Regions from separate parts of the Cytobacillus sp. FSL H8-0458 genome, predicted to be linked through region 3. Evidence: a T-box and tRNA genes for the amino acid it is inferred to sense, from the RefSeq annotation. Region 3 holds a T-box; the other regions hold tRNA genes.
What was found. A T-box is a leader RNA that pairs with one kind of tRNA and senses whether it is charged. The one in region 3 lies ahead of NYE23_RS01005 (valine--tRNA ligase), so its partner is inferred to be a tRNA-Val.

Region 1: it has a tRNA-Val gene. The T-box ahead of NYE23_RS01005 (valine--tRNA ligase) is inferred to sense a tRNA for this amino acid. The anticodon was not compared.
Region 2: it has a tRNA-Val gene. The T-box ahead of NYE23_RS01005 (valine--tRNA ligase) is inferred to sense a tRNA for this amino acid. The anticodon was not compared.
Region 4: it has a tRNA-Val gene. The T-box ahead of NYE23_RS01005 (valine--tRNA ligase) is inferred to sense a tRNA for this amino acid. The anticodon was not compared.

The regions. Positions count from the first base shown of each region.
Region 1 is NZ_JBBOBR010000001.1:3,091,211-3,098,339, reverse strand. Features, by position in the region: rRNA gene NYE23_RS15210 (16S ribosomal RNA) at 1-1,501, shown strand, start outside; rRNA gene NYE23_RS15205 (23S ribosomal RNA) at 1,803-4,738, shown strand; rRNA gene rrf (5S ribosomal RNA) at 4,992-5,108, shown strand; tRNA gene NYE23_RS15195 (tRNA-Asn) at 5,129-5,203, shown strand; tRNA gene NYE23_RS15190 (tRNA-Ser) at 5,207-5,297, shown strand; tRNA gene NYE23_RS15185 (tRNA-Glu) at 5,313-5,387, shown strand; tRNA gene NYE23_RS15180 (tRNA-Val) at 5,392-5,467, shown strand; tRNA gene NYE23_RS15175 (tRNA-Met) at 5,647-5,720, shown strand; tRNA gene NYE23_RS15170 (tRNA-Asp) at 5,724-5,800, shown strand; tRNA gene NYE23_RS15165 (tRNA-Phe) at 5,936-6,008, shown strand; tRNA gene NYE23_RS15160 (tRNA-Thr) at 6,025-6,100, shown strand; tRNA gene NYE23_RS15155 (tRNA-Tyr) at 6,118-6,201, shown strand; tRNA gene NYE23_RS15150 (tRNA-Trp) at 6,209-6,282, shown strand; tRNA gene NYE23_RS15145 (tRNA-His) at 6,294-6,369, shown strand; tRNA gene NYE23_RS15140 (tRNA-Gln) at 6,428-6,502, shown strand; tRNA gene NYE23_RS15135 (tRNA-Gly) at 6,507-6,581, shown strand; tRNA gene NYE23_RS15130 (tRNA-Cys) at 6,600-6,673, shown strand; tRNA gene NYE23_RS15125 (tRNA-Leu) at 6,702-6,790, shown strand; tRNA gene NYE23_RS15120 (tRNA-Leu) at 6,814-6,895, shown strand; gene NYE23_RS15115 (hypothetical protein) at 7,015-7,129, shown strand, end outside.
Region 2 is NZ_JBBOBR010000005.1:36,912-44,040, reverse strand. Features, by position in the region: rRNA gene NYE23_RS25220 (16S ribosomal RNA) at 1-399, shown strand, start outside; rRNA gene NYE23_RS25215 (23S ribosomal RNA) at 607-3,542, shown strand; rRNA gene rrf (5S ribosomal RNA) at 3,794-3,910, shown strand; tRNA gene NYE23_RS25205 (tRNA-Val) at 3,921-3,996, shown strand; tRNA gene NYE23_RS25200 (tRNA-Thr) at 4,017-4,092, shown strand; tRNA gene NYE23_RS25195 (tRNA-Lys) at 4,116-4,191, shown strand; tRNA gene NYE23_RS25190 (tRNA-Leu) at 4,208-4,292, shown strand; tRNA gene NYE23_RS25185 (tRNA-Gly) at 4,301-4,375, shown strand; tRNA gene NYE23_RS25180 (tRNA-Leu) at 4,382-4,470, shown strand; tRNA gene NYE23_RS25175 (tRNA-Arg) at 4,486-4,562, shown strand; tRNA gene NYE23_RS25170 (tRNA-Pro) at 4,569-4,645, shown strand; tRNA gene NYE23_RS25165 (tRNA-Ala) at 4,655-4,730, shown strand; tRNA gene NYE23_RS25160 (tRNA-Met) at 4,750-4,826, shown strand; tRNA gene NYE23_RS25155 (tRNA-Ile) at 4,844-4,920, shown strand; tRNA gene NYE23_RS25150 (tRNA-Ser) at 4,933-5,025, shown strand; tRNA gene NYE23_RS25145 (tRNA-Met) at 5,048-5,121, shown strand; tRNA gene NYE23_RS25140 (tRNA-Asp) at 5,125-5,201, shown strand; tRNA gene NYE23_RS25135 (tRNA-Phe) at 5,372-5,447, shown strand; tRNA gene NYE23_RS25130 (tRNA-Gly) at 5,461-5,534, shown strand; tRNA gene NYE23_RS25125 (tRNA-Ile) at 5,543-5,619, shown strand; tRNA gene NYE23_RS25120 (tRNA-Asn) at 5,633-5,707, shown strand; tRNA gene NYE23_RS25115 (tRNA-Ser) at 5,713-5,803, shown strand; tRNA gene NYE23_RS25110 (tRNA-Glu) at 5,808-5,879, shown strand; gene NYE23_RS25105 (hypothetical protein) at 5,963-6,160, opposite strand; gene glgB (1,4-alpha-glucan branching enzyme) at 6,383-7,129, shown strand, end outside.
Region 3 is NZ_JBBOBR010000001.1:218,028-225,156, reverse strand. Features, by position in the region: gene NYE23_RS01010 (bifunctional folylpolyglutamate synthase/dihydrofolate synthase) at 1-791, opposite strand, end outside; gene NYE23_RS01005 (valine--tRNA ligase) at 862-3,507, opposite strand; T-box leader at 3,563-3,819, opposite strand; gene NYE23_RS01000 (hypothetical protein) at 4,043-4,234, shown strand; partial or broken gene ysxE (spore coat protein YsxE) at 4,248-5,306, opposite strand; gene spoVID (stage VI sporulation protein D) at 5,401-6,660, opposite strand; gene hemL (glutamate-1-semialdehyde 2,1-aminomutase) at 7,076-7,129, opposite strand, start outside.
Region 4 is NZ_JBBOBR010000001.1:4,022,320-4,029,448, reverse strand. Features, by position in the region: rRNA gene NYE23_RS20245 (16S ribosomal RNA) at 1-1,114, shown strand, start outside; rRNA gene NYE23_RS20240 (23S ribosomal RNA) at 1,322-4,257, shown strand; rRNA gene rrf (5S ribosomal RNA) at 4,383-4,499, shown strand; tRNA gene NYE23_RS20230 (tRNA-Asn) at 4,519-4,593, shown strand; tRNA gene NYE23_RS20225 (tRNA-Thr) at 4,630-4,702, shown strand; tRNA gene NYE23_RS20220 (tRNA-Glu) at 4,730-4,804, shown strand; tRNA gene NYE23_RS20215 (tRNA-Val) at 4,809-4,884, shown strand; tRNA gene NYE23_RS20210 (tRNA-Thr) at 4,890-4,965, shown strand; tRNA gene NYE23_RS20205 (tRNA-Tyr) at 4,982-5,065, shown strand; tRNA gene NYE23_RS20200 (tRNA-Gln) at 5,130-5,204, shown strand; tRNA gene NYE23_RS20195 (tRNA-Lys) at 5,356-5,428, shown strand; tRNA gene NYE23_RS20190 (tRNA-Gly) at 5,496-5,570, shown strand; tRNA gene NYE23_RS20185 (tRNA-Ala) at 5,574-5,649, shown strand; gene rocF (arginase) at 5,841-6,746, shown strand; gene NYE23_RS20175 (aspartyl-phosphate phosphatase Spo0E family protein) at 6,788-6,946, opposite strand; gene sigW (RNA polymerase sigma factor SigW) at 7,121-7,129, shown strand, end outside.

The sequences.
Region 1 (7,129 bases), 2.9 Mb from region 3:
ATACATGCAAGTCGAGCGGACAGATGGGAGCTTGCTCCCTGAAGTCAGCGGCGGACGGGTGAGTAACACGTGGGCAACCTGCCTGTAAGACTGGGATAACTCCGGGAAACCGGGGCTAATACCGGATAACTCTTTTCCTCACATGAGGAAAAGCTGAAAGATGGCATCTCGCTATCACTTACAGATGGGCCCGCGGCGCATTAGCTAGTTGGTGAGGTAACGGCTCACCAAGGCCACGATGCGTAGCCGACCTGAGAGGGTGATCGGCCACACTGGGACTGAGACACGGCCCAGACTCCTACGGGAGGCAGCAGTAGGGAATCTTCCGCAATGGACGAAAGTCTGACGGAGCAACGCCGCGTGAGTGATGAAGGTTTTCGGATCGTAAAACTCTGTTGTCAGGGAAGAACAAGTACCGGAGTAACTGCCGGTACCTTGACGGTACCTGACCAGAAAGCCACGGCTAACTACGTGCCAGCAGCCGCGGTAATACGTAGGTGGCAAGCGTTGTCCGGAATTATTGGGCGTAAAGCGCGCGCAGGCGGTTCCTTAAGTCTGATGTGAAAGCCCCCGGCTCAACCGGGGAGGGTCATTGGAAACTGGGGAACTTGAGTGCAGAAGAGAAGAGTGGAATTCCACGTGTAGCGGTGAAATGCGTAGAGATGTGGAGGAACACCAGTGGCGAAGGCGACTCTTTGGTCTGTAACTGACGCTGAGGCGCGAAAGCGTGGGGAGCAAACAGGATTAGATACCCTGGTAGTCCACGCCGTAAACGATGAGTGCTAAGTGTTAGAGGGTTTCCGCCCTTTAGTGCTGCAGCAAACGCATTAAGCACTCCGCCTGGGGAGTACGGCCGCAAGGCTGAAACTCAAAGGAATTGACGGGGGCCCGCACAAGCGGTGGAGCATGTGGTTTAATTCGAAGCAACGCGAAGAACCTTACCAGGTCTTGACATCTCCTGACAACCCTAGAGATAGGGCGTTCCCCTTCGGGGGACAGGATGACAGGTGGTGCATGGTTGTCGTCAGCTCGTGTCGTGAGATGTTGGGTTAAGTCCCGCAACGAGCGCAACCCTTGATCTTAGTTGCCAGCATTCAGTTGGGCACTCTAAGGTGACTGCCGGTGACAAACCGGAGGAAGGTGGGGATGACGTCAAATCATCATGCCCCTTATGACCTGGGCTACACACGTGCTACAATGGATGGTACAAAGGGCTGCGAAACCGCGAGGTTAAGCGAATCCCATAAAACCATTCTCAGTTCGGATTGCAGGCTGCAACTCGCCTGCATGAAGCCGGAATCGCTAGTAATCGCGGATCAGCATGCCGCGGTGAATACGTTCCCGGGCCTTGTACACACCGCCCGTCACACCACGAGAGTTTGTAACACCCGAAGTCGGTGGGGTAACCTTTTGGAGCCAGCCGCCTAAGGTGGGACAGATGATTGGGGTGAAGTCGTAACAAGGTAGCCGTATCGGAAGGTGCGGCTGGATCACCTCCTTTCTAAGGAATATTTACAAGAAACGTGACGTTCTTTGTTCGTTCAGTTTTGAGAGTTCAATCTCTCAATGAAAGATTCGTTCTTTGAAAACTAGATAATGTTAATGAAGAAGCAATAACCGAGTAATCGCCATCTTAGTTTTTTTCTCTTATTTAAAAATAAGTAAGAGCACAAACCATGAGGACGATGAGCGGCAAGGAGATCAAGGAAGCGACTGAGTGAGCACCGGAGCGTACTTTAGTACGTGAGGAGCGGAGCGAGAGAGCTGACGCAGAGATCTGCAGTCGATCAGCGGCCGAAGTAGGTTAAGTTAGAAAGGGCGCACGGTGAATGCCTTGGCACTAGGAGCCGATGAAGGACGGTACTAACACCGATATGCTTCGGGGAGCTGTAAGTAAGCTTTGATCCGGAGATTTCCGAATGGGGAAACCCCCTATCCGTAATGGGATGGGATCCTTATCTGAATACATAGGATATGGAAGGCAGACCCGGGGAACTGAAACATCTAAGTACCCGGAGGAAGAGAAAGCAAACGCGATTCCCTGAGTAGCGGCGAGCGAAACGGGATTAGCCCAAACCAGGAGGCTTGCCTCCTGGGGTTGTAGGACACTCTACACGGAGTTACAAAGGAACGAGGTAAATGAACAGGTCTGGAAAGGCCGGCCAGAGAAGGTAAAAGCCCTGTAGTTGAAACTTCGTTCCCTCCAGAGTGGATCCTGAGTACGGCGGGACACGAGAAATCCCGTCGGAAGCAGGGAGGACCATCTCCCAAGGCTAAATACTCCCTAGTGACCGATAGTGAACCAGTACCGTGAGGGAAAGGTGAAAAGCACCCCGGAAGGGGAGTGAAAGAGATCCTGAAACCGTGTGCCTACAAGTAGTTAGAGCCCGTTAATGGGTGATAGCGTGCCTTTTGTAGAATGAACCGGCGAGTTACGATTACATGCGAGGTTAAGTTGATAAGACGGAGCCGCAGCGAAAGCGAGTCTGAATAGGGCGAATGAGTATGTGGTCGTAGACCCGAAACCAGGTGATCTACCCATGTCCAGGGTGAAGTCCAGGTAACACTGGATGGAGGCCCGAACCCACGCACGTTGAAAAGTGCGGGGATGAGGTGTGGGTAGCGGAGAAATTCCAATCGAACCTGGAGATAGCTGGTTCTCTCCGAAATAGCTTTAGGGCTAGCCTCATGTAGTAAGAGTCTTGGAGGTAGAGCACTGTTTGGACTAGGGGCCCCCATCGGGTTACCGAATTCAGACAAACTCCGAATGCCAAAGACTTATCCATGGGAGTCAGACTGCGAGTGATAAGATCCGTAGTCAAGAGGGAAACAGCCCAGACCACCAGCTAAGGTCCCAAAGTATACGTTAAGTGGAAAAGGATGTGGAGTTGCTTAGACAACCAGGATGTTGGCTTAGAAGCAGCCACCATTTAAAGAGTGCGTAATAGCTCACTGGTCGAGTGACTCCGCGCCGAAAATGTACCGGGGCTAAACGTATCACCGAAGCTGTGGATTGACATCTTCCGATGTCAGTGGTAGGAGAGCGTTCTAAGGGCGTTGAAGCCAGACCGCAAGGACTGGTGGAGCGCTTAGAAGTGAGAATGCCGGTATGAGTAGCGAAAGATGGGTGAGAATCCCATCCACCGAATGCCTAAGGTTTCCTGAGGAAGGCTCGTCCGCTCAGGGTTAGTCGGGACCTAAGCCGAGGCTGAAAAGCGTAGGCGATGGACAACAGGTTGATATTCCTGTACCACCTCTTTACCGTTTGAGCAATGGGGGGACGCAGGAGGATAGGGTAAGCGCGCTGCTGGATTAGCGCGTCCAAGCAGTTAGGCCGGTAACGAGGCAAATCCCGTTACCACACAGGCTGAGCTGTGACGGCGAGGGAAATTTAGTACCGAAGTTCCTGATTCCACACTGCCAAGAAAAGCCTCTAGCGAGGGAAAAGGTGCCCGTACCGCAAACCGACACAGGTAGGCGAGGAGAGAATCCTAAGGTGAGCGAGAGAACTCTCGTTAAGGAACTCGGCAAAATGACCCCGTAACTTCGGGAGAAGGGGTGCTCATTAGGGTGAATAGCCCTGATGAGCCGCAGTGAATAGGCCCAGGCGACTGTTTAGCAAAAACACAGGTCTCTGCGAAGCCGCAAGGCGAAGTATAGGGGCTGACGCCTGCCCGGTGCTGGAAGGTTAAGAGGAGAGGTTAGCGCAAGCGAAGCTTTGAATCGAAGCCCCAGTAAACGGCGGCCGTAACTATAACGGTCCTAAGGTAGCGAAATTCCTTGTCGGGTAAGTTCCGACCCGCACGAAAGGCGTAACGATCTGGGCACTGTCTCAACGAGAGACTCGGTGAAATTATAGTACCTGTGAAGATGCAGGTTACCCGCGACAGGACGGAAAGACCCCGTGGAGCTTTACTGTAGCCTGATATTGAATTTTGGTACAGCTTGTACAGGATAGGTAGGAGCCTGAGAAGCCGGAGCGCCAGCTTCGGTGGAGGCGTCGGTGGGATACTACCCTGGCTGTATTGAAATTCTAACCCGCGCCCCTGATCGGGGCGGGAGACAGTGTCAGGTGGGCAGTTTGACTGGGGCGGTCGCCTCCTAAAAAGTAACGGAGGCGCCCAAAGGTTCCCTCAGAATGGTTGGAAATCATTCGCAGAGTGTAAAGGCACAAGGGAGCTTGACTGCGAGACCTACAAGTCGAGCAGGGACGAAAGTCGGGCTTAGTGATCCGGTGGTTCCGCATGGAAGGGCCATCGCTCAACGGATAAAAGCTACCCCGGGGATAACAGGCTTATCTCCCCCAAGAGTCCACATCGACGGGGAGGTTTGGCACCTCGATGTCGGCTCATCGCATCCTGGGGCTGTAGTCGGTCCCAAGGGTTGGGCTGTTCGCCCATTAAAGCGGTACGCGAGCTGGGTTCAGAACGTCGTGAGACAGTTCGGTCCCTATCCGTCGTGGGCGCAGGAAATTTGAGAGGAGCTGTCCTTAGTACGAGAGGACCGGGATGGACGCACCGCTGGTGTACCAGTTGTCTTGCCAAAGGCATCGCTGGGTAGCTATGTGCGGAAGGGATAAGTGCTGAAAGCATCTAAGCATGAAGCCCCCCTCGAGATGAGATTTCCCATAGCGTCAAGCTAGTAAGATCCCTGAAAGATGATCAGGTTGATAGGTCAGAGGTGGAAGCGTGGCGACATGTGGAGCTGACTGATACTAATCGATCGAGGACTTAACCAAAACGAAAAGCGGAGGCGACTGTTCAACTTCGAGAGACGTTGGAGAGCCGGCCATTCAAATCCTGGTTTTGGGATTTGGAGGGACGGATCGAAACGGCCGAGAAGTTAGGAGCCGAAGCTAGACAAGTCATTGGTGAATACTCGGCAAATACTTCTTCATGCATTATCTAGTTTTGAGGGAACGAAAAAAAGTAAATTTCCTCTTGAAAAATGATAGAAAGACGGTATAATAATACTTGTCTCTGAAAAAATAGTCTGGTGGCGATAGCGTGAAGGTCACACCCGTTCCCATACCGAACACGGAAGTTAAGCTTCTCAGCGCCGATGGTAGTTAGGGGCTGTCCCCTTGTGAGAGTAGGACGCTGCCGGGCTGTTTTACAAATATCATTATTCCGCAGTAGCTCAGTGGTAGAGCATTCGGCTGTTAACCGAACGGTCGTAGGTTCGAATCCTACCTGCGGAGCCAAATGGAGAGCTGTCCGAGTGGCCGAAGGAGCACGATTGGAAATCGTGTATACGCTAACCGCGTATCAAGGGTTCAAATCCCTTGCTCTCCGCCATTTTAATTTCATATTGGCCCCTTGGTCAAGCGGTTAAGACACCGCCCTTTCACGGCGGTAACACGGGTTCGAATCCCGTAGGGGTCACCATTTTGGAGGATTAGCTCAGCTGGGAGAGCATCTGCCTTACAAGCAGAGGGTCGGCGGTTCGATCCCGTCATCCTCCACCATATTATTTTATTATCGCGGGGTGGAGCACGCCCGAATAACCTTCGAAGGAATTACTTCAGCGCACCGATTGAGCTGCTGCTTGAATAATCTTTCTGAAATCGGGGGCGGTACATCATTGAATAAGCTGCGAGATGAAATACAAAATGTGAGCATAGAAAAATCACATTAATACTATTATCGCGGGGTGGAGCAGTCCGGTAGCTCGTCGGGCTCATAACCCGAAGGTCGCAGGTTCAAATCCTGCCCCCGCAATCCGGTCCGGTAGTTCAGTTGGTTAGAATGCCTGCCTGTCACGCAGGAGGTCGCGGGTTCGAGTCCCGTCCGGACCGCCATTTTTTATATATGGCTCAGTAGCTCAGTCGGTAGAGCACGACCGAATAAGCTGCCTTGAAAGACTTCAGCGTACCGATTGATAAATCGGGACGAAGGACGAAGCCAAATTTTATTTAGGCAAAATATCTTAATATGGCTCAGTAGCTCAGTCGGTAGAGCAAAGGACTGAAAATCCTTGTGTCGGCGGTTCGATTCCGTCCTGAGCCACCTTGTTATGTGATTAGCCGGTGTAGCTCAATTGGTAGAGCAACTGACTTGTAATCAGTAGGTTGGGGGTTCAAGTCCTCTCGCCGGCACCATTTTTTTATGTTAATATGGAGGGGTAGCGAAGTGGCTAAACGCGGCGGACTGTAAATCCGCTCCTTCGGGTTCGGCAGTTCGAATCTGCCCCCCTCCACCATTTATATAGGGGTATAGTTTAATGGTAAAACGAAGGTCTCCAAAACCTTTGATGTGGGTTCGATTCCTACTACCCCTGCCAATATTATTATGGCGGCTGTGGCGAAGTGGTTAACGCATCGGATTGTGGCTCCGACACTCGTGGGTTCGATTCCCATCAGTCGCCCCATATTTTAATGTAACAGTACAAGTGTAACTCTCATATAAATGTATTATGAAACGTTCATTGGGCTATAGCCAAGCGGTAAGGCACCGGACTTTGACTCCGTCACTCGCAGGTTCGAATCCTGCTAGCCCAGCCATTTTGCGGAAGTAGTTCAGTGGTAGAACATCACCTTGCCAAGGTGGGGGTCGCGGGTTCGAATCCCGTCTTCCGCTCCAGAATTTCATTGTTTTTATGGCGGCATAGCCAAGTGGTAAGGCAGAGGTCTGCAAAACCTTTACCACCGGTTCGAATCCGGTTGCCGCCTCCATAATTTAAATCTTGATTCGCTGATACACGCCGGGGTGGCGGAACTGGCAGACGCACAGGACTTAAAATCCTGCGGTAGGTGACTACCGTACCGGTTCGATTCCGGTCCTCGGCACCACAAGATTTACTCCATTTTAATATGCCGGTGTGGCGGAATTGGCAGACGCGCACGACTCAAAATCGTGTTCCGCAAGGAGTGCCGGTTCGACCCCGGCCACCGGTATCAAAAAGCTTTATGAATCAAGACTCTGACGTTATGTCAGGGTCTTTTTTCTTTGCCTTCTAACACGACAAATATAATCAATAATCGTGTGCGTCGAATCGTGTGCGTAGGAGGTAGTAATGGCTAGAAGACAGGAATTATCAGCAGAAGAACTTCGGATAATAAAAAAGAAGATTAACGATGAAGAAGCATTTGAAAGGTTCTTTAATGACTGTTATTTAAGGAACCTTAGAC
Region 2 (7,129 bases), on a different contig from region 3:
GCACTCTAAGGTGACTGCCGGTGACAAACCGGAGGAAGGTGGGGATGACGTCAAATCATCATGCCCCTTATGACCTGGGCTACACACGTGCTACAATGGATGGTACAAAGGGCTGCGAAACCGCGAGGTTAAGCGAATCCCATAAAACCATTCTCAGTTCGGATTGCAGGCTGCAACTCGCCTGCATGAAGCCGGAATCGCTAGTAATCGCGGATCAGCATGCCGCGGTGAATACGTTCCCGGGCCTTGTACACACCGCCCGTCACACCACGAGAGTTTGTAACACCCGAAGTCGGTGGGGTAACCTTTTGGAGCCAGCCGCCTAAGGTGGGACAGATGATTGGGGTGAAGTCGTAACAAGGTAGCCGTATCGGAAGGTGCGGCTGGATCACCTCCTTTCTAAGGAATATTTACAAGAAACGTGACGTTCTTTGTTCGTTCAGTTTTGAGAGTTCAATCTCTCAATGAAAGATTCGTTCTTTGAAAACTAGATAATGATTATGAAGAAGCAATAACCGAGTAATCGCCATTTTAGTGAATTCTCTCTATGTTAAATAGAGTTAAAAACCTTTGATCTTGTTCATCTTCGATGAACCTGTCAAATACGGTTAAGTTAGAAAGGGCGCACGGTGAATGCCTTGGCACTAGGAGCCGATGAAGGACGGTACTAACACCGATATGCTTCGGGGAGCTGTAAGTAAGCTTTGATCCGGAGATTTCCGAATGGGGAAACCCCCTATCCGTAATGGGATGGGATCCTTATCTGAATACATAGGATATGGAAGGCAGACCCGGGGAACTGAAACATCTAAGTACCCGGAGGAAGAGAAAGCAAACGCGATTCCCTGAGTAGCGGCGAGCGAAACGGGATTAGCCCAAACCAGGAGGCTTGCCTCCTGGGGTTGTAGGACACTCTACACGGAGTTACAAAGGAACGAGGTAAATGAACAGGTCTGGAAAGGCCGGCCAGAGAAGGTAAAAGCCCTGTAGTTGAAACTTCGTTCCCTCCAGAGTGGATCCTGAGTACGGCGGGACACGAGAAATCCCGTCGGAAGCAGGGAGGACCATCTCCCAAGGCTAAATACTCCCTAGTGACCGATAGTGAACCAGTACCGTGAGGGAAAGGTGAAAAGCACCCCGGAAGGGGAGTGAAAGAGATCCTGAAACCGTGTGCCTACAAGTAGTTAGAGCCCGTTAATGGGTGATAGCGTGCCTTTTGTAGAATGAACCGGCGAGTTACGATTACATGCGAGGTTAAGTTGATAAGACGGAGCCGCAGCGAAAGCGAGTCTGAATAGGGCGAATGAGTATGTGGTCGTAGACCCGAAACCAGGTGATCTACCCATGTCCAGGGTGAAGTCCAGGTAACACTGGATGGAGGCCCGAACCCACGCACGTTGAAAAGTGCGGGGATGAGGTGTGGGTAGCGGAGAAATTCCAATCGAACCTGGAGATAGCTGGTTCTCTCCGAAATAGCTTTAGGGCTAGCCTCATGTAGTAAGAGTCTTGGAGGTAGAGCACTGTTTGGACTAGGGGCCCCCATCGGGTTACCGAATTCAGACAAACTCCGAATGCCAAAGACTTATCCATGGGAGTCAGACTGCGAGTGATAAGATCCGTAGTCAAGAGGGAAACAGCCCAGACCACCAGCTAAGGTCCCAAAGTATACGTTAAGTGGAAAAGGATGTGGAGTTGCTTAGACAACCAGGATGTTGGCTTAGAAGCAGCCACCATTTAAAGAGTGCGTAATAGCTCACTGGTCGAGTGACTCCGCGCCGAAAATGTACCGGGGCTAAACGTATCACCGAAGCTGTGGATTGACATCTTTCGATGTCAGTGGTAGGAGAGCGTTCTAAGGGCGTTGAAGCCAGACCGCAAGGACTGGTGGAGCGCTTAGAAGTGAGAATGCCGGTATGAGTAGCGAAAGATGGGTGAGAATCCCATCCACCGAATGCCTAAGGTTTCCTGAGGAAGGCTCGTCCGCTCAGGGTTAGTCGGGACCTAAGCCGAGGCTGAAAAGCGTAGGCGATGGACAACAGGTTGATATTCCTGTACCACCTCTTTACCGTTTGAGCAATGGGGGGACGCAGGAGGATAGGGTAAGCGCGCTGCTGGATTAGCGCGTCCAAGCAGTTAGGCCGGTAACGAGGCAAATCCCGTTACCACACAGGCTGAGCTGTGACGGCGAGGGAAATTTAGTACCGAAGTTCCTGATTCCACACTGCCAAGAAAAGCCTCTAGCGAGGGAAAAGGTGCCCGTACCGCAAACCGACACAGGTAGGCGAGGAGAGAATCCTAAGGTGAGCGAGAGAACTCTCGTTAAGGAACTCGGCAAAATGACCCCGTAACTTCGGGAGAAGGGGTGCTCATTAGGGTGAATAGCCCTGATGAGCCGCAGTGAATAGGCCCAGGCGACTGTTTAGCAAAAACACAGGTCTCTGCGAAGCCGCAAGGCGAAGTATAGGGGCTGACGCCTGCCCGGTGCTGGAAGGTTAAGAGGAGAGGTTAGCGCAAGCGAAGCTTTGAATCGAAGCCCCAGTAAACGGCGGCCGTAACTATAACGGTCCTAAGGTAGCGAAATTCCTTGTCGGGTAAGTTCCGACCCGCACGAAAGGCGTAACGATCTGGGCACTGTCTCAACGAGAGACTCGGTGAAATTATAGTACCTGTGAAGATGCAGGTTACCCGCGACAGGACGGAAAGACCCCGTGGAGCTTTACTGTAGCCTGATATTGAATTTTGGTACAGCTTGTACAGGATAGGTAGGAGCCTGAGAAGCCGGAGCGCCAGCTTCGGTGGAGGCGTCGGTGGGATACTACCCTGGCTGTATTGAAATTCTAACCCGCGCCCCTGATCGGGGCGGGAGACAGTGTCAGGTGGGCAGTTTGACTGGGGCGGTCGCCTCCTAAAAAGTAACGGAGGCGCCCAAAGGTTCCCTCAGAATGGTTGGAAATCATTCGCAGAGTGTAAAGGCACAAGGGAGCTTGACTGCGAGACCTACAAGTCGAGCAGGGACGAAAGTCGGGCTTAGTGATCCGGTGGTTCCGCATGGAAGGGCCATCGCTCAACGGATAAAAGCTACCCCGGGGATAACAGGCTTATCTCCCCCAAGAGTCCACATCGACGGGGAGGTTTGGCACCTCGATGTCGGCTCATCGCATCCTGGGGCTGTAGTCGGTCCCAAGGGTTGGGCTGTTCGCCCATTAAAGCGGTACGCGAGCTGGGTTCAGAACGTCGTGAGACAGTTCGGTCCCTATCCGTCGTGGGCGCAGGAAATTTGAGAGGAGCTGTCCTTAGTACGAGAGGACCGGGATGGACGCACCGCTGGTGTACCAGTTGTCTTGCCAAAGGCATCGCTGGGTAGCTATGTGCGGAAGGGATAAGTGCTGAAAGCATCTAAGCATGAAGCCCCCCTCGAGATGAGATTTCCCATAGCGTCAAGCTAGTAAGATCCCTGAAAGATGATCAGGTTGATAGGTCAGAGGTGGAAGCGTGGCGACATGTGGAGCTGACTGATACTAATCGATCGAGGACTTAACCAAAACGAAAAGCGGAGGCGACTGTTCAACTTCGAGAGACGTTGGAGAGCCGGCCATTCAAATCCTGGTTTTGGGATTTGGAGGGACGGATCGAAACAGCCGAGAAGTTAGGAGCCGAAGCTAGACAAGTCATTGGTGAATACTCGGCAAATGCTTCTTCATACATTATCTAGTTTTGAGGGAATGAAAAAATGAAATTTCCTCTTGAAAAATCCTGAAAAGACGGTATAATAAAACTTGTCTTTGAAAAATAGTCTGGTGGCGATAGCGAGAAGGTCACACCCGTTCCCATACCGAACACGGAAGTTAAGCTTCTCAGCGCCGATGGTAGTTAGGGGCTGTCCCCTTGTGAGAGTAGGACGCTGCCGGGCAATTAATAATGGAGGATTAGCTCAGCTGGGAGAGCATCTGCCTTACAAGCAGAGGGTCGGCGGTTCGATCCCGTCATCCTCCACCATTAATTTAAATGTACAAGCTGCCGGTGTAGCTCAATTGGTAGAGCAACTGACTTGTAATCAGTAGGTTGGGGGTTCAAGTCCTCTCGCCGGCACCACTTCAGTTCTTTTTATAGAATATGAGCCATTAGCTCAGTCGGTAGAGCATCTGACTTTTAATCAGAGGGTCGAAGGTTCGAGTCCTTCATGGCTCACCATTTTTAATTTCATATTGCGGGTGTGGCGGAATTGGCAGACGCACCAGACTTAGGATCTGGCGCCGCAAGGCGTGGGGGTTCGACTCCCTTCACCCGCACCATTATTTATGCGGAAGTAGTTCAGTGGTAGAACATCACCTTGCCAAGGTGGGGGTCGCGGGTTCGAATCCCGTCTTCCGCTCCATTTATTGCCGGGGTGGCGGAACTGGCAGACGCACAGGACTTAAAATCCTGCGGTAGGTGACTACCGTACCGGTTCGATTCCGGTCCTCGGCACCAGTAGAATTTAATATTGCGCCCGTAGCTCAATTGGATAGAGCGTTTGACTACGGATCAAAAGGTTAGGGGTTCGACTCCTCTCGGGCGCGCCATATTAACGGGGAGTAGCTCAGCTTGGTAGAGCACTTGGTTTGGGACCAAGGGGTCGCAGGTTCGAATCCTGTCTTCCCGACCATTAATCTTTGGGGCCTTAGCTCAGCTGGGAGAGCGCCTGCTTTGCACGCAGGAGGTCAGCGGTTCGATCCCGCTAGGCTCCACCATAATTATATTTACTATTTTGGCGGTGTAGCTCAGCTGGCTAGAGCGTACGGTTCATACCCGTGAGGTCGGGGGTTCGATCCCCTCCGCCGCTACCATTTAATTAAACGATGCTGGACCTTTAGCTCAGCTGGTTAGAGCAGACGGCTCATAACCGTCCGGTCGTAGGTTCGAGTCCTACAAGGTCCACCACTTTTCTTATACGGAGGAATACCCAAGTCCGGCTGAAGGGATCGGTCTTGAAAACCGACAGGCGGGTCAAACCGCGCAGGGGTTCGAATCCCCTTTCCTCCTCCATATTTTATTTTAATAATATTGTCGCGGGGTGGAGCAGTCCGGTAGCTCGTCGGGCTCATAACCCGAAGGTCGCAGGTTCAAATCCTGCCCCCGCAATCTGGTCCGGTAGTTCAGTTGGTTAGAATGCCTGCCTGTCACGCAGGAGGTCGCGGGTTCGAGTCCCGTCCGGACCGCCATTTTTACAAAAAAATATAGAATGTGGCTCAGTAGCTCAGTCGGTAGAGGATTTTAAAAGAATGCAGCTGCGAAGCTTAACATCATCGAATAGCATGCTTTTAAAATCTGCGACAAAGAACGCAGGACTTTGAAGCACATGTTTCAAGCTTTAGGATTAATAAATTTATATGGCTCAGTAGCTCAGTCGGTAGAGCAAAGGACTGAAAATCCTTGTGTCGGCGGTTCGATTCCGTCCTGAGCCACCATTTAGAATCTTACGCGGGTGTAGTTTAGTGGTAAAACCTCAGCCTTCCAAGCTGATGATGAGGGTTCGATTCCCTTCACCCGCTCCAACACATATGGGCCTATAGCTCAGCTGGTTAGAGCGCACGCCTGATAAGCGTGAGGTCGATGGTTCGAGTCCATTTAGGCCCACCATTTTAATTATTGTTCCGTAGTAGCTCAGTGGTAGAGCATTCGGCTGTTAACCGAACGGTCGTAGGTTCGAATCCTACCTGCGGAGCCATATATGGGGAAGTACTCAAGTGGCTGAAGAGGCGCCCCTGCTAAGGGTGTAGGTCGGGTAACCGGCGCGAGGGTTCAAATCCCTCCTTCTCCGCCATATTGGCCCCTTGGTCAAGCGGTTAAGACACCGCCCTTTCACGGCGGTAACACGGGTTCGAATCCCGTAGGGGTCATACAAAAAAGCTGTCAACAATTTGTTGGCAGCTTTTTTGTTGTCCTTGTATAACTCCCTTTTACGGTTCATTTCCGCTCCTATTTAATCAAATTTCTCTTCATCCCTGCTTAATTTATTGCCGGGATTATTCAGATCGATATCAGAAGATATTCCCGTATAGGGGCCCCTAAACATATCACCAGTGGCCATAATCTTTCCATCCGGTGCTTCAAATAGCGGAATCCTTATTTCCTTTTTGGATGCCTCATTCAATAAAATCTCCTCTTCTTTATTGCCCAAAATATTATTCTCCTTTCATTTTTCGCTTGCATATTTTGTTTTATTTTGTCTAAGTTTACCGGAGATTATGCGAAACCTGTTAAAATAGGCAAAATGCTATCGGTTATTAGCAGAATATGAACATTGTTGTCATAAAATTAAAAAAACTTTTACAAGGACTTTTCTCAGGTTCAGCGAATATAACAGGAAAGTCAAAAGAAACGAGACTGGGTGTGGAGAAGGATGGTAGTGGATATTTTGTTTCCAACCGATTATCAGTTGCATTTGTTCCATGAAGGTACACTTTATGAGAGTCACCAGTTATTTGGTGCACATGTAGTTTCAAACGGAGAATCAGTGATTACCCGTTTTTGTGTGTGGGCACCGAATGCTGAAATTATCAGACTAGTCGGTGATTTTAATGATTGGAATGGAGAAGGCTATACCTTACATAGAGTGAATAATGAAGGTGTCTGGATTATTCAGCTGGATGGAAACATGGAGGGTGCCTTGTATAAGTATGAAATTACAACAAAGAGAGGAGATATGCTATTAAAGGCAGATCCTTATAGCTTTTTTTCAGAAGTCAGGCCGAATACAGCTTCTAAAGTATATTCGCTGGACGGGTATCAGTGGAATGACAGCAAATGGATGCAAAAAAAAGAAAAGAAGCCTATTTTTACGGAGCCTGCAGTCATTTATGAGGTCCATCTGGGTTCGTGGAAACAAAAAGAATCTGGAAGTCTGTATACCTACCGGGAGCTTGCAGATGAATTAATACCTTATGTGGTGGAGCATGGGTTTACGCATATAGAATTGCTTCCTCTAATTGAGCATCCGCTCGACGCTTCCTGGGGCTATCAGGGAACAGGTTATTACTCTGTTACCAGCCGTTATGGCAGTCCGCATGATTTTATGTATTTTGTTGATCAATGCCACCAGCATGGTGTTGGGGTGATACTGGACTGGGTGCCGGGGCACTTCTGCAAA
Region 3 (7,129 bases):
GTCTGGTGTTTCCCGCTCATTCCTGTCTCAAGATCACGGAAATCCTGAAAGACTGTCTCAAGTGAGAAAAACTCACCCTGGACGAGGGATTTATGATTCGAAATAGCAAATTCCTTCCCCAGCTGATAAATCGGGGCCTTTAGGCCTGAAGCTTTATCTTGGATAACAGCGAGTGCTTCTTCCTGTTTGACAGCGGTAATAACACTGATTCCAGGTTTAATGATTCCCGCTTTTTCAAAAGCGATTTTCTCATATGTATCCCCCAGTATGGCTGTATGATCGAGCCCGATGCTTGTTATGATTGATAACACGGGATAAATGATGTTAGTGGAGTCATATCTGCCGCCAAGCCCCACTTCAAACAATACAAGATCCACCGGTCTTACATGACCAAAATATTGAAAAGCCATGGCAGTAATGATTTCAAACTCAGTTGGACCGCCAAGTTCCGTCTGTTCCAATTCAACAGCCAGCGAATATATATCATTGGCAAGCTGAACAAGATCTTCATCTCCAATTGGAGTTCCGTTTAGGGAAATACGTTCATTAAAATTCTCAAAATATGGCGATGTAAAAGTCCCGACCGAATAACCCGCCTCTTGAAGAATGGATCTTAAAAACGTAACTGTTGAGCCTTTTCCATTCGTTCCGCCAATATGAACAGACTTAATTCTTCTCTCCGGATGCCCGAGTTTTTCCATCATCCATTCCATTCTCTGAAGTCCCGGCTTCATCCCCAGTCTCAGCCTTGAATGAATCCATTCCAGTGCTTCCTCATAAGCAGTAAACATATATATGCACCTCCGTTATACAGGAAGGAAGACGAATCCTTGATGTGGACCCGCCTTCCGCAACTATTAATTATTCTCCTTTTAGCTCTCTAATGCGAGCTTCTACAGCTGCTCTCTTCTCGCTGTAGTCTTGTTCTTTTGCTTTCTCTTCTTCAATTACCTTTTCAGGCGCTTTTTTAATGAAGCCTTCGTTTGAAAGTTTCTTTTGAACACGTTCTACTTCTTTATTTAATTTATCCCATTCTTTCTGCAGTCTGGCCACTTCTTCTTCGATATTAATCAGGCCCTCAAGCGGCAGGATAATTTCTGCACCAGTCACAACTGCTGTCATCGCCTTATCAGGTGTCTCAACCTCTAAAGCCAGCACCAGTTCCTCAGGATTACAGAAGCGTTCAATATAGGCACGGTTATTTTCCAGTGTAGCAAGAATCTCCTGGTCCTTAGCCTTTACCATCATTTTAATCTTCTTGCTCATCGGCGTGTTCACTTCAGCACGGCTGTTGCGGACAGAACGGATGATTTCAACAAGCAGCTTCATTTCATTTGCTGCCTGGTTGTCTGTGTATTCATCCTTTACTGCCGGCCACTGGGCAACCGTAATGGATTCGCCTGAATGAGGAAGGTTCTGCCAGATTTCCTCTGTGATAAATGGCATAAATGGATGAAGGAGACGCATTGTGTTATCCAGAACATATGCCAGGATGGATCTCGTTGTTTTCTTGGCAGCCTCATCTTCTCCATACAGCGGAAGCTTCGCCATTTCAATATACCAGTCGCAGAAATCATCCCAGATGAAGTTGTACAGCACTCGGCCAACCTCTCCAAACTCATAGCGGTCAGACAATCTTGTAACAGTCTCGATTGTTTCATTCAAACGGGTTAATATCCATTTATCAGCAACAGACTTTTCACCGCTTAAATCAATTTCTTCGAATGTTAATCCATCCATATTCATTAGAGCAAAACGGGATGCGTTCCAGATTTTATTGGCAAAGTTCCAGGTTGCCTCTACCTTTTCCATAGTGAAGCGAAGATCCTGTCCCGGCGAGCTTCCTGTTGAAAGGAAGTAGCGGAGTGAATCGGCACCATACTGGTCTATTACATCCATCGGATCAACGCCATTTCCAAGTGACTTACTCATCTTGCGTCCCTGTGAGTCACGAACAAGACCATGAATTAATACATCCTGGAATGGACGCTCTCCTGTAAATTCGAGCCCCTGGAAAATCATTCGTGATACCCAGAAGAAAATAATGTCATAGCCTGTTACAAGGGCCGCAGTCGGATAATATCTCTTAAAGTCAGCAGAGTCAGTATCCGGCCAGCCCATCGTTGAAAACGGCCATAATGCTGAACTGAACCATGTATCTAATACATCTTTATCCTGTTCCCAGTTTTCACTATCTTCAGGAGCTTCATGACCTACGTAAACCTCACCCGTCTCCTTGTGATACCAGGCCGGGATGCGGTGTCCCCACCAAAGCTGTCGTGAAATACACCAGTCACGGATATTTTCCATCCAGCGCAGATAAGTTTTTTCAAATCGCTCCGGAACAAAGTTCACTTTTTCCTCTTTATCTTGAAGCGCGATGGCTTCATCCGCAAGAGGCTGCATTTTTACAAACCATTGTGTTGAAAGGTATGGTTCAACTACTGCACCGCTGCGCTCTGAATGGCCCACAGAATGCATATGCTCTTCAATTTTGAAAAGTACTCCTTCTTCCTGAAGGTCCTTTACGATCTGCTTGCGGCATTCAAAGCGGTCCATACCCTGGTATTTACCGGCTCTCGTGTTCATCGTGCCGTCTTCATTCATTACAAGGATTCTTTCAAGATTGTGGCGGTTTCCAATTTCGAAATCGTTTGGGTCATGAGCCGGTGTAATTTTTACTGCACCTGACCCGAAGTCCATTTCAACATAATCATCAGCAATAATTGGAATTTCCCGTCCTATGATCGGCAGTTTAACCGTCTTGCCGATCAAATGCTTATAACGGTCATCTTCCGGGTGTACTGCTACAGCTGTATCCCCAAGCATCGTTTCAGGGCGTGTAGTGGCAATTTCGATATGTCCCGAACCGTCTGTCAGTGGATATCTCATATGGTAGAAAGCACCTTGAACATCCTTATATATAACTTCGATATCAGAAAGCGCTGTTTTCGTAGACGGATCCCAGTTGATGATGTACTCGCCGCGGTAAATCAATCCTTTATTATATAGTGAAACGAAAACCTCTCTAACAGCTTTTGATAAGCCTTCATCAAGGGTGAAGCGTTCACGGCTGTAATCAAGCCCTAATCCAAGCTTTGACCATTGCTGGCGGATATGGCTGGCATATTCCTCTTTCCATTTCCATGTTTCTTCCACAAATTTTTCACGGCCTAAATCATAGCGGCTTTTGCCATCATTGCGCAGCTTTTCTTCAACCTTTGCCTGAGTGGCGATACCTGCATGGTCCATACCAGGAAGCCATAAAACATCGTATCCCTGCATACGCTTCATTCGGGTGAGGATATCCTGCAGCGTCGTATCCCATGCATGGCCGAGATGAAGTTTTCCTGTTACGTTCGGAGGCGGAATCACAATAGTATACGGCTGCTTCGTTTTGTCATCTTTTGCTTCAAAGAACTTCCCTTCCAGCCACCAGTCATATCTTCCTTTTTCAATCGCCTGCGGATCATATTTCGTCGGCATTGATAATTCATTGTTATCCATATGTCATTCTTCCTTTCTAAAAGCAATCAGCAAAAATAAAAAACTCCACTCGCCATAAAAGGACGAATGGAGTTTGCTTCGCGGTACCACCTTTTTTTCAACCAATAAAGAAAATCCGGGAAAGACATTCTTATAGTGGTTGACACTTAACCAGATAACGGATTTCCCGTCTTTTACTACTTGGCTTAAGCCTTTCGCAAAAGATGCTCTAGGGCGACCTTCCAACGGTTCTGCCTGGATAACCTTTCAGCTGCTGGTTTCCTCTCTAAAAAGGCAAATGGCCATTGTACTCTTCCCTGTCCTAGCATCGATATAAAGTTATATATAAAATATACTACCGAAAAAATACTGGTATAGTCAATAAGGATACCCCAGTTTTTTATATATTATTCACCGTCTCTATTAGAGTGCTAATAAATTTGCCCTTATTCATTGCCTGGTGCGTGGACGTTATAGAAAAAAAATGAAAATAGGCACTTTACGGAAAAATTAATCATAGGATATATAATAACATTGGGGAAAGGGGTATGCACAAATGAGAAGAAAATATAATCCATACACACTGCCTCCCTGGTTAAGAACTTTCAGGAATGTATGTGCACAATTCATTATCCCGTTCTGTGTTTTTCAAGGCATAAGAACAATATTATTGCCTACTACCTTCGATGTACTGCTGCTTTCGCTGTTCATCCTGATCGCTATCGCCTTTCATCTTCAATTGGTTTAGGAGCCCGCATCCTTCAGCTTTGGGCTCCTTCCTGTGCTTGAGCTTCTGCTGCCGCTTTTTCTTCCTGTTTTTGCCTCTCAATCTCATCGATTCACATAACAGCATATTCAATATTTTTCAAAAGCCAATACTGCCTTTGCAGATGCTGGACAGCCTTTCTTTCTCCTCTCTTTCCTTCCCCTTTATAATATTGTTCGCAAGCTTTGATAATAGGACCCGGATGAGCAAAGTAGCTTTGAAACAGCAGCATCTCGTCATCCCTGAAGGGAAAGTACTTCATATAAGTGTAAATCCATTCTACACATTCTTCCGATCTTTTTGGATATGTTTTCAGGGTTCTTGATAAAAACGGTAATAAATCATGGAGCGGCGACCCCTGTCTTGCATTTTCGAAATTTGTGAAGTAGCCATATCCCCTATCATCGTATAGAAAATGTTCAGTTGAAACTTTTCCATGAATGATGACCGTACGTGCTTTCTCACTTTCCTTTGTTTTTTCATACCAATCTTTAAATTTGTTTGTGGAGAATTTTAGTGCCTGGCTGACATCATGGTAATATAGGGAAAACATTAGTTCAAAAGGAGACATATACTCTTTTCTTTCGCAGGCTTCGATGAATCCCTCCAAAAACTCCTTTTCTTTCTCCCATTCCTGTAAGGTATTTTCGTAATGTTCGGTACGGTCTTCCTTTTTTATAGGAACTTCCCTTGAAGACAATGTGTGCAGTCTTGCCAATTCCCTAATCATCTGCTGATGCCGCTCAAATCTGTCCTCCTTTTCCTCATTAGACATCCAGGGCATTAAATAAAATAATTCATTCTGATGGAGCACAGCGTACCTTCCGTCCACCGTTGGGTAAATGGGAACTATTCTGTTATAGCCTTTTTGAAAGAGTGTTTGTACATGCCTTATGAAATCCGCTCCAAGCTGAGGCTTTATTTTCTTCAAAGCAAACACGCCTTTACTGCTGTAAATCTTCTGAACTCTCCCAAAATCCTCTACAAAATGCGGCTCTAATGAATAATGATTTAAAATGGGAGAGACTTTCTGCAGCCGATTTTTTTCTTCCACCTTAACCACTCACTTTCCAGAATGAAAAAAATATATGTTGGTAAAACGAAAATAGCTGAGCGGGTTATCAATACCTGCTCAGCCTTTTAACCTTTTAATGGGCTACCGCAACAGGAATGTACAGCACTTGCCCTTCATAAATATCCTGATTAATTTCCAGATGATTCACCCTTAATAGCTGCTGGGCCGGTATATCATATCTTTCAGCAATGGCATCAATTGTGTCGCCATTCTGCACAATGCAAACCTTGAGTTTAACATGTTCTTCTGACTCTTCCTTGCGGGCAAAAAACTCCGTTAACGACATGCTTTTCTTTTTGGAGAGTTTCTTTTTCTTAGCTTCCAGTTCTGAAGAGGATGATGATTCCTCTGTTTCCTCACCACTTTCCTGTGCAGCTGCCTGGACAGGTTTCTTTTCAAAAGAGGGGCTATCTGATTCAGATGCTTCCGTCATTTGATAAATTTCCTGTGCAGTTGGCGGTGTTTCCTCTTCACTGCGCTGAGAAGAGAACGATATTTCCGGCGCAGTTTTCTGCGTCTGTTCTTCTTGTGGCTGCTCTTGTATTACTTCAAGTGCTGCCGTCACTGCCGGTTTAATGACTTCCTGTTCTTCCGCTTCAGGTTGCTTTCTTGCTTCTGCCTCAAATGGAATATATACTTCAGCTGTTTCCAGCTGCTCTTCCTGCTGTTCCTCTTCCCGTATATCTTCCTCGGCACCAGCGAATACCTGTTCAGCGGATACCTGTTCCTCCCTTTCTTCCTCCTGTTCTTCCTGCTGATAAGATGGCCGTTCCTGCAGAATTGGCTCTTCTTCCTCTGTCTCCTCCACCGCTTCAGGAGATCTGTACAGAGGCTCTAATTCTTCAGTTTCAGTTTCGGGTTCAGTTTCTTCCTCCCATACTTGAACAGGCACATGCTGCTGATCACCATATAGTCCAGTTATGGTTAAATTAGCTGTCAGCTTCATACAGCTTCTTTCCGGCAGAACATAATCGAAGGACTCTACCGCAACGTCAATATCGTAAATGCTTTGGATTCTATTATTCGGAATGGTGATATCGACAGGAAAATAGTGTTTGAATTCACAAATTCCTTCTCCCCGTTCTTCGATGGTCTGAACGAATTTGGTAACTGCAAAATCCTCTTGTTCTTCCTCGGATGCTTCTTCATCGCTGCGTCTATACTCACCCGCCAGTTCCAGTGCTCCCTGGATTGTTACATATTGATCACTTTCCTGAATTGTTATATTGGGGTCTAACGAGATGGAAATCAGGTCTGATACTTCCTGTCCTTTTTGAAACCATACTGATTCTTCTAAAGAAAATCGTAAGCACGATGGATTCCCCTGAGACAAAGCGACTCCTCCCTTCGAATCTTTGCGTTTAATCACTATGTCATTAACAATCCTATGAGGGATGAAGATACTTTATGATTAGAAAAATAGCGCTTTAAGGGGAATATGACTAATTTAAAAAAGGTTCTTGGAATATACAGAGTAATGGAGTCTGAGATTGGTGTGTCTTCAGACAAGAAAAGCTGAGTCTGTGTTTGTGAGTCTGAAATTGGTGCACCTTCGGACAAAGAAAGCAGAAATCAGAGTTTGTGTGTCCGATGTTCATGTTGCCTTCTGACAGAACAAGCTAAAATCCGGGAAGGCTAGTCAGAACCTCGTGCTCCCATATACCAGCAAAGGGAAACACCTTTCATGATACATAACGACAAGATAAATACAAAAACACTCATCATATATGATGAGTGTCAGGTTATGCTTATTTTAATTTGGAGAATGCCTGTTCAGCAGCCAAGATTGTTTTTTCGATATC
Region 4 (7,129 bases), 3.8 Mb from region 3:
AAACTCTGTTGTCAGGGAAGAACAAGTACCGGAGTAACTGCCGGTACCTTGACGGTACCTGACCAGAAAGCCACGGCTAACTACGTGCCAGCAGCCGCGGTAATACGTAGGTGGCAAGCGTTGTCCGGAATTATTGGGCGTAAAGCGCGCGCAGGCGGTTCCTTAAGTCTGATGTGAAAGCCCCCGGCTCAACCGGGGAGGGTCATTGGAAACTGGGGAACTTGAGTGCAGAAGAGAAGAGTGGAATTCCACGTGTAGCGGTGAAATGCGTAGAGATGTGGAGGAACACCAGTGGCGAAGGCGACTCTTTGGTCTGTAACTGACGCTGAGGCGCGAAAGCGTGGGGAGCAAACAGGATTAGATACCCTGGTAGTCCACGCCGTAAACGATGAGTGCTAAGTGTTAGAGGGTTTCCGCCCTTTAGTGCTGCAGCAAACGCATTAAGCACTCCGCCTGGGGAGTACGGCCGCAAGGCTGAAACTCAAAGGAATTGACGGGGGCCCGCACAAGCGGTGGAGCATGTGGTTTAATTCGAAGCAACGCGAAGAACCTTACCAGGTCTTGACATCTCCTGACAACCCTAGAGATAGGGCGTTCCCCTTCGGGGGACAGGATGACAGGTGGTGCATGGTTGTCGTCAGCTCGTGTCGTGAGATGTTGGGTTAAGTCCCGCAACGAGCGCAACCCTTGATCTTAGTTGCCAGCATTCAGTTGGGCACTCTAAGGTGACTGCCGGTGACAAACCGGAGGAAGGTGGGGATGACGTCAAATCATCATGCCCCTTATGACCTGGGCTACACACGTGCTACAATGGATGGTACAAAGGGCTGCGAAACCGCGAGGTTAAGCGAATCCCATAAAACCATTCTCAGTTCGGATTGCAGGCTGCAACTCGCCTGCATGAAGCCGGAATCGCTAGTAATCGCGGATCAGCATGCCGCGGTGAATACGTTCCCGGGCCTTGTACACACCGCCCGTCACACCACGAGAGTTTGTAACACCCGAAGTCGGTGGGGTAACCTTTTGGAGCCAGCCGCCTAAGGTGGGACAGATGATTGGGGTGAAGTCGTAACAAGGTAGCCGTATCGGAAGGTGCGGCTGGATCACCTCCTTTCTAAGGAATATTTACAAGAAACGTGACGTTCTTTGTTCGTTCAGTTTTGAGAGTTCAATCTCTCAATGAAAGATTCGTTCTTTGAAAACTAGATAATGATTATGAAGAAGCAATAACCGAGTAATCGCCATTTTAGTGAATTCTCTCTATGTTAAATAGAGTTAAAAACCTTTGATTTTGTTCATCTTCGATGAACCTGTCAAATACGGTTAAGTTAGAAAGGGCGCACGGTGAATGCCTTGGCACTAGGAGCCGATGAAGGACGGTACTAACACCGATATGCTTCGGGGAGCTGTAAGTAAGCTTTGATCCGGAGATTTCCGAATGGGGAAACCCCCTATCCGTAATGGGATGGGATCCTTATCTGAATACATAGGATATGGAAGGCAGACCCGGGGAACTGAAACATCTAAGTACCCGGAGGAAGAGAAAGCAAACGCGATTCCCTGAGTAGCGGCGAGCGAAACGGGATTAGCCCAAACCAGGAGGCTTGCCTCCTGGGGTTGTAGGACACTCTACACGGAGTTACAAAGGAACGAGGTAAATGAACAGGTCTGGAAAGGCCGGCCAGAGAAGGTAAAAGCCCTGTAGTTGAAACTTCGTTCCCTCCAGAGTGGATCCTGAGTACGGCGGGACACGAGAAATCCCGTCGGAAGCAGGGAGGACCATCTCCCAAGGCTAAATACTCCCTAGTGACCGATAGTGAACCAGTACCGTGAGGGAAAGGTGAAAAGCACCCCGGAAGGGGAGTGAAAGAGATCCTGAAACCGTGTGCCTACAAGTAGTTAGAGCCCGTTAATGGGTGATAGCGTGCCTTTTGTAGAATGAACCGGCGAGTTACGATTACATGCGAGGTTAAGTTGATAAGACGGAGCCGCAGCGAAAGCGAGTCTGAATAGGGCGAATGAGTATGTGGTCGTAGACCCGAAACCAGGTGATCTACCCATGTCCAGGGTGAAGTCCAGGTAACACTGGATGGAGGCCCGAACCCACGCACGTTGAAAAGTGCGGGGATGAGGTGTGGGTAGCGGAGAAATTCCAATCGAACCTGGAGATAGCTGGTTCTCTCCGAAATAGCTTTAGGGCTAGCCTCATGTAGTAAGAGTCTTGGAGGTAGAGCACTGTTTGGACTAGGGGCCCCCATCGGGTTACCGAATTCAGACAAACTCCGAATGCCAAAGACTTATCCATGGGAGTCAGACTGCGAGTGATAAGATCCGTAGTCAAGAGGGAAACAGCCCAGACCACCAGCTAAGGTCCCAAAGTATACGTTAAGTGGAAAAGGATGTGGAGTTGCTTAGACAACCAGGATGTTGGCTTAGAAGCAGCCACCATTTAAAGAGTGCGTAATAGCTCACTGGTCGAGTGACTCCGCGCCGAAAATGTACCGGGGCTAAACGTATCACCGAAGCTGTGGATTGACATCTTCCGATGTCAGTGGTAGGAGAGCGTTCTAAGGGCGTTGAAGCCAGACCGCAAGGACTGGTGGAGCGCTTAGAAGTGAGAATGCCGGTATGAGTAGCGAAAGATGGGTGAGAATCCCATCCACCGAATGCCTAAGGTTTCCTGAGGAAGGCTCGTCCGCTCAGGGTTAGTCGGGACCTAAGCCGAGGCTGAAAAGCGTAGGCGATGGACAACAGGTTGATATTCCTGTACCACCTCTTTACCGTTTGAGCAATGGGGGGACGCAGGAGGATAGGGTAAGCGCGCTGCTGGATTAGCGCGTCCAAGCAGTTAGGCCGGTAACGAGGCAAATCCCGTTACCACACAGGCTGAGCTGTGACGGCGAGGGAAATTTAGTACCGAAGTTCCTGATTCCACACTGCCAAGAAAAGCCTCTAGCGAGGGAAAAGGTGCCCGTACCGCAAACCGACACAGGTAGGCGAGGAGAGAATCCTAAGGTGAGCGAGAGAACTCTCGTTAAGGAACTCGGCAAAATGACCCCGTAACTTCGGGAGAAGGGGTGCTCATTAGGGTGAATAGCCCTGATGAGCCGCAGTGAATAGGCCCAGGCGACTGTTTAGCAAAAACACAGGTCTCTGCGAAGCCGCAAGGCGAAGTATAGGGGCTGACGCCTGCCCGGTGCTGGAAGGTTAAGAGGAGAGGTTAGCGCAAGCGAAGCTTTGAATCGAAGCCCCAGTAAACGGCGGCCGTAACTATAACGGTCCTAAGGTAGCGAAATTCCTTGTCGGGTAAGTTCCGACCCGCACGAAAGGCGTAACGATCTGGGCACTGTCTCAACGAGAGACTCGGTGAAATTATAGTACCTGTGAAGATGCAGGTTACCCGCGACAGGACGGAAAGACCCCGTGGAGCTTTACTGTAGCCTGATATTGAATTTTGGTACAGCTTGTACAGGATAGGTAGGAGCCTGAGAAACCGGAGCGCCAGCTTCGGTGGAGGCGTCGGTGGGATACTACCCTGGCTGTATTGAAATTCTAACCCGCGCCCCTGATCGGGGCGGGAGACAGTGTCAGGTGGGCAGTTTGACTGGGGCGGTCGCCTCCTAAAAAGTAACGGAGGCGCCCAAAGGTTCCCTCAGAATGGTTGGAAATCATTCGCAGAGTGTAAAGGCACAAGGGAGCTTGACTGCGAGACCTACAAGTCGAGCAGGGACGAAAGTCGGGCTTAGTGATCCGGTGGTTCCGCATGGAAGGGCCATCGCTCAACGGATAAAAGCTACCCCGGGGATAACAGGCTTATCTCCCCCAAGAGTCCACATCGACGGGGAGGTTTGGCACCTCGATGTCGGCTCATCGCATCCTGGGGCTGTAGTCGGTCCCAAGGGTTGGGCTGTTCGCCCATTAAAGCGGTACGCGAGCTGGGTTCAGAACGTCGTGAGACAGTTCGGTCCCTATCCGTCGTGGGCGCAGGAAATTTGAGAGGAGCTGTCCTTAGTACGAGAGGACCGGGATGGACGCACCGCTGGTGTACCAGTTGTCTTGCCAAAGGCATCGCTGGGTAGCTATGTGCGGAAGGGATAAGTGCTGAAAGCATCTAAGCATGAAGCCCCCCTCGAGATGAGATTTCCCATAGCGTCAAGCTAGTAAGATCCCTGAAAGATGATCAGGTTGATAGGTCAGAGGTGGAAGCGTGGCGACATGTGGAGCTGACTGATACTAATCGATCGAGGACTTAACCAAGTCATTGGTGAATACTCGGCAAATGCTTCTTCATACATTATCTAGTTTTGAGGGAACGAAAATGAAATTTCCTCTTGAAAAAAACTACAAAAGAAAGTATAATCATACTTGTCTTTTGAAAATAGTCTGGTGGCGATAGCGAGAAGGTCACACCCGTTCCCATACCGAACACGGAAGTTAAGCTTCTCAGCGCCGATGGTAGTTAGGGGCTGTCCCCTTGTGAGAGTAGGACGTTGCCAGGCTGTTTTATAATACCACTTTTCCGCAGTAGCTCAGTGGTAGAGCATTCGGCTGTTAACCGAACGGTCGCAGGTTCGAATCCTGCCTGCGGAGCCATTTTCATAAAGCCCCTTATGGGAATTATGAGCTGCTGCTTCCATAGCTCAGCAGGTAGAGCACTTCCATGGTAAGGAAGAGGTCACCGGTTCGAGCCCGGTTGGAAGCTCTCTTAATGTAGACAACTAGAATACTAGGCCCCTTGGTCAAGCGGTTAAGACACCGCCCTTTCACGGCGGTAACACGGGTTCGAATCCCGTAGGGGTCACCATAATGGAGGATTAGCTCAGCTGGGAGAGCATCTGCCTTACAAGCAGAGGGTCGGCGGTTCGATCCCGTCATCCTCCACCATATTTGCCGGTGTAGCTCAATTGGTAGAGCAACTGACTTGTAATCAGTAGGTTGGGGGTTCAAGTCCTCTCGCCGGCACCATCTGTTTTTCGCAGATGGAGGGGTAGCGAAGTGGCTAAACGCGGCGGACTGTAAATCCGCTCCTTCGGGTTCGGCAGTTCGAATCTGCCCCCCTCCACCACTTATACTTAATAAAATCACAAAAACTGGACAAGCTAAGAATGTCCTTTTTATTTTGTAATTATTGGGCTATAGCCAAGCGGTAAGGCACCGGACTTTGACTCCGTCACTCGCAGGTTCGAATCCTGCTAGCCCAGCCATTTTTATGAGTATGAGCCATTAGCTCAATCGGTAGAGGATTTTAAAAGATTGCAGCATCGAGGCGTTACATCTCTGAATGGCAAGCTTTTAAAATCTGCGACAAAGACCAAAGGGCTTTGAAGCACAGTTTAGGCAACAGTATTATATTATGAGCCATTAGCTCAGTCGGTAGAGCATCTGACTTTTAATCAGAGGGTCGAAGGTTCGAGTCCTTCATGGCTCACTTTATAGAAAAACGCAGACCTTAGGAATCGAGTCCTGAAGGTCTTACTTGTAAATACAAATATACTGCGGAAGTAGTTCAGTGGTAGAACATCACCTTGCCAAGGTGGGGGTCGCGGGTTCGAATCCCGTCTTCCGCTCCAAATGGGGCCTTAGCTCAGCTGGGAGAGCGCCTGCTTTGCACGCAGGAGGTCAGCGGTTCGATCCCGCTAGGCTCCACCAACATACATAATATACCAATCCTTAAACCCATGTGGTTTAAGGATTTTTTATTTTATAAATATCATATATACATCGGAAAATTAGGACCTTCACCCCCGGCAGCGCATATATATACACGATTTTGTCGAGTTGAGTCATATGATTGAAAGCGGTTAAAATGTATATATGAAGGGAAAGGGAGGACTTATATTATGAATAGACAGAAATTATCGATAATTGGGATGCCGATGGATCTTGGCCAGATGAGACGCGGTGTGGATATGGGGCCAAGTGCGATTCGTTATGCCGGAGTGAATGAACGATTAAAATGTTTATTTGAAGAAATTCATGACCAGGGCGATATTGCTGTCGGCCGTCCGGAGGTTCAAATCGATCCAAATTCAAATCTTCGAAACTTGCACCTTATTGCTGAAAAAACAGAAATGCTTGCAGAAAAAGTTGATCACGCAATAAAAGGCGGTTCTTTTCCATTAGTGCTCGGCGGCGACCATAGCATTGCGATTGGAACATTGGCAGGGGTATCGAAGCACTATTCCAATCTTGGGGTAATCTGGTATGATGCCCATGGTGATTTAAATACAGCTGAGACATCACCTTCAGGAAACATTCATGGCATGCCGCTTGCTGTAAGCCTGGGTATGGGCCATCCGCTTTTAACCAATGTAGGGGGATATGGTCCAAAGGTTAAGCCGGAGAATATTGTCATTATTGGGGCAAGGTCATTGGATGAAGGAGAACGGGAGCTTATTAAGGAAAAAGGCATTAAAGTGTACACCATGCATGAAATTGATCGTCTTGGTATGACAAAGGTCATGGAAGAATCTATTACATATTTAAAAGAAAGAAATACAGATGGTGTTCATCTGTCTCTTGATTTGGATGGGCTGGATCCACATGATGCACCGGGTGTCGGAACTCCGGTTATTGGCGGCATCAGCTACCGTGAAAGCCACTTGGCCATGGAGATGCTTGCAGAAGCACAAATTATTACATCGGCTGAATTTGTAGAGGTTAATCCCATTTTGGATGACAAAAACAAAACAGCTACTGTAGCAGTTGCACTTATGGGTTCACTATTTGGAGAAAAGCTTCTATAATAAAGGAAAATAAAAATGAGCAGAACTTAGACAAGTTCTGCTCATTTTTTTGCTGTAAGTGTATAATATTTATTTAGAAGTTCATCAAGTTTATTGCTGGTATCAACTACCATGTGATCTGTAAAAGATCCGGAAGCTGCTAATTGAATCATTCTTGTCCGGCAATCCTCTATATCTCTCAATAATTCCTTAACACACACTGTAACCAACCCTTTTCGATAATTTTAGTACTTTTATACCCTAAAAGAAAAAAAATAAACCAGAATAAGTAAAAATTTGCTAATATAGAAATTGAATGTTTTTTAATTAAAACGAAACCTTTTCCGCTATCGATTCGTATTATCGATTAGCCGCACTGGAGCGGAGGTAAAAAAATGGAGACA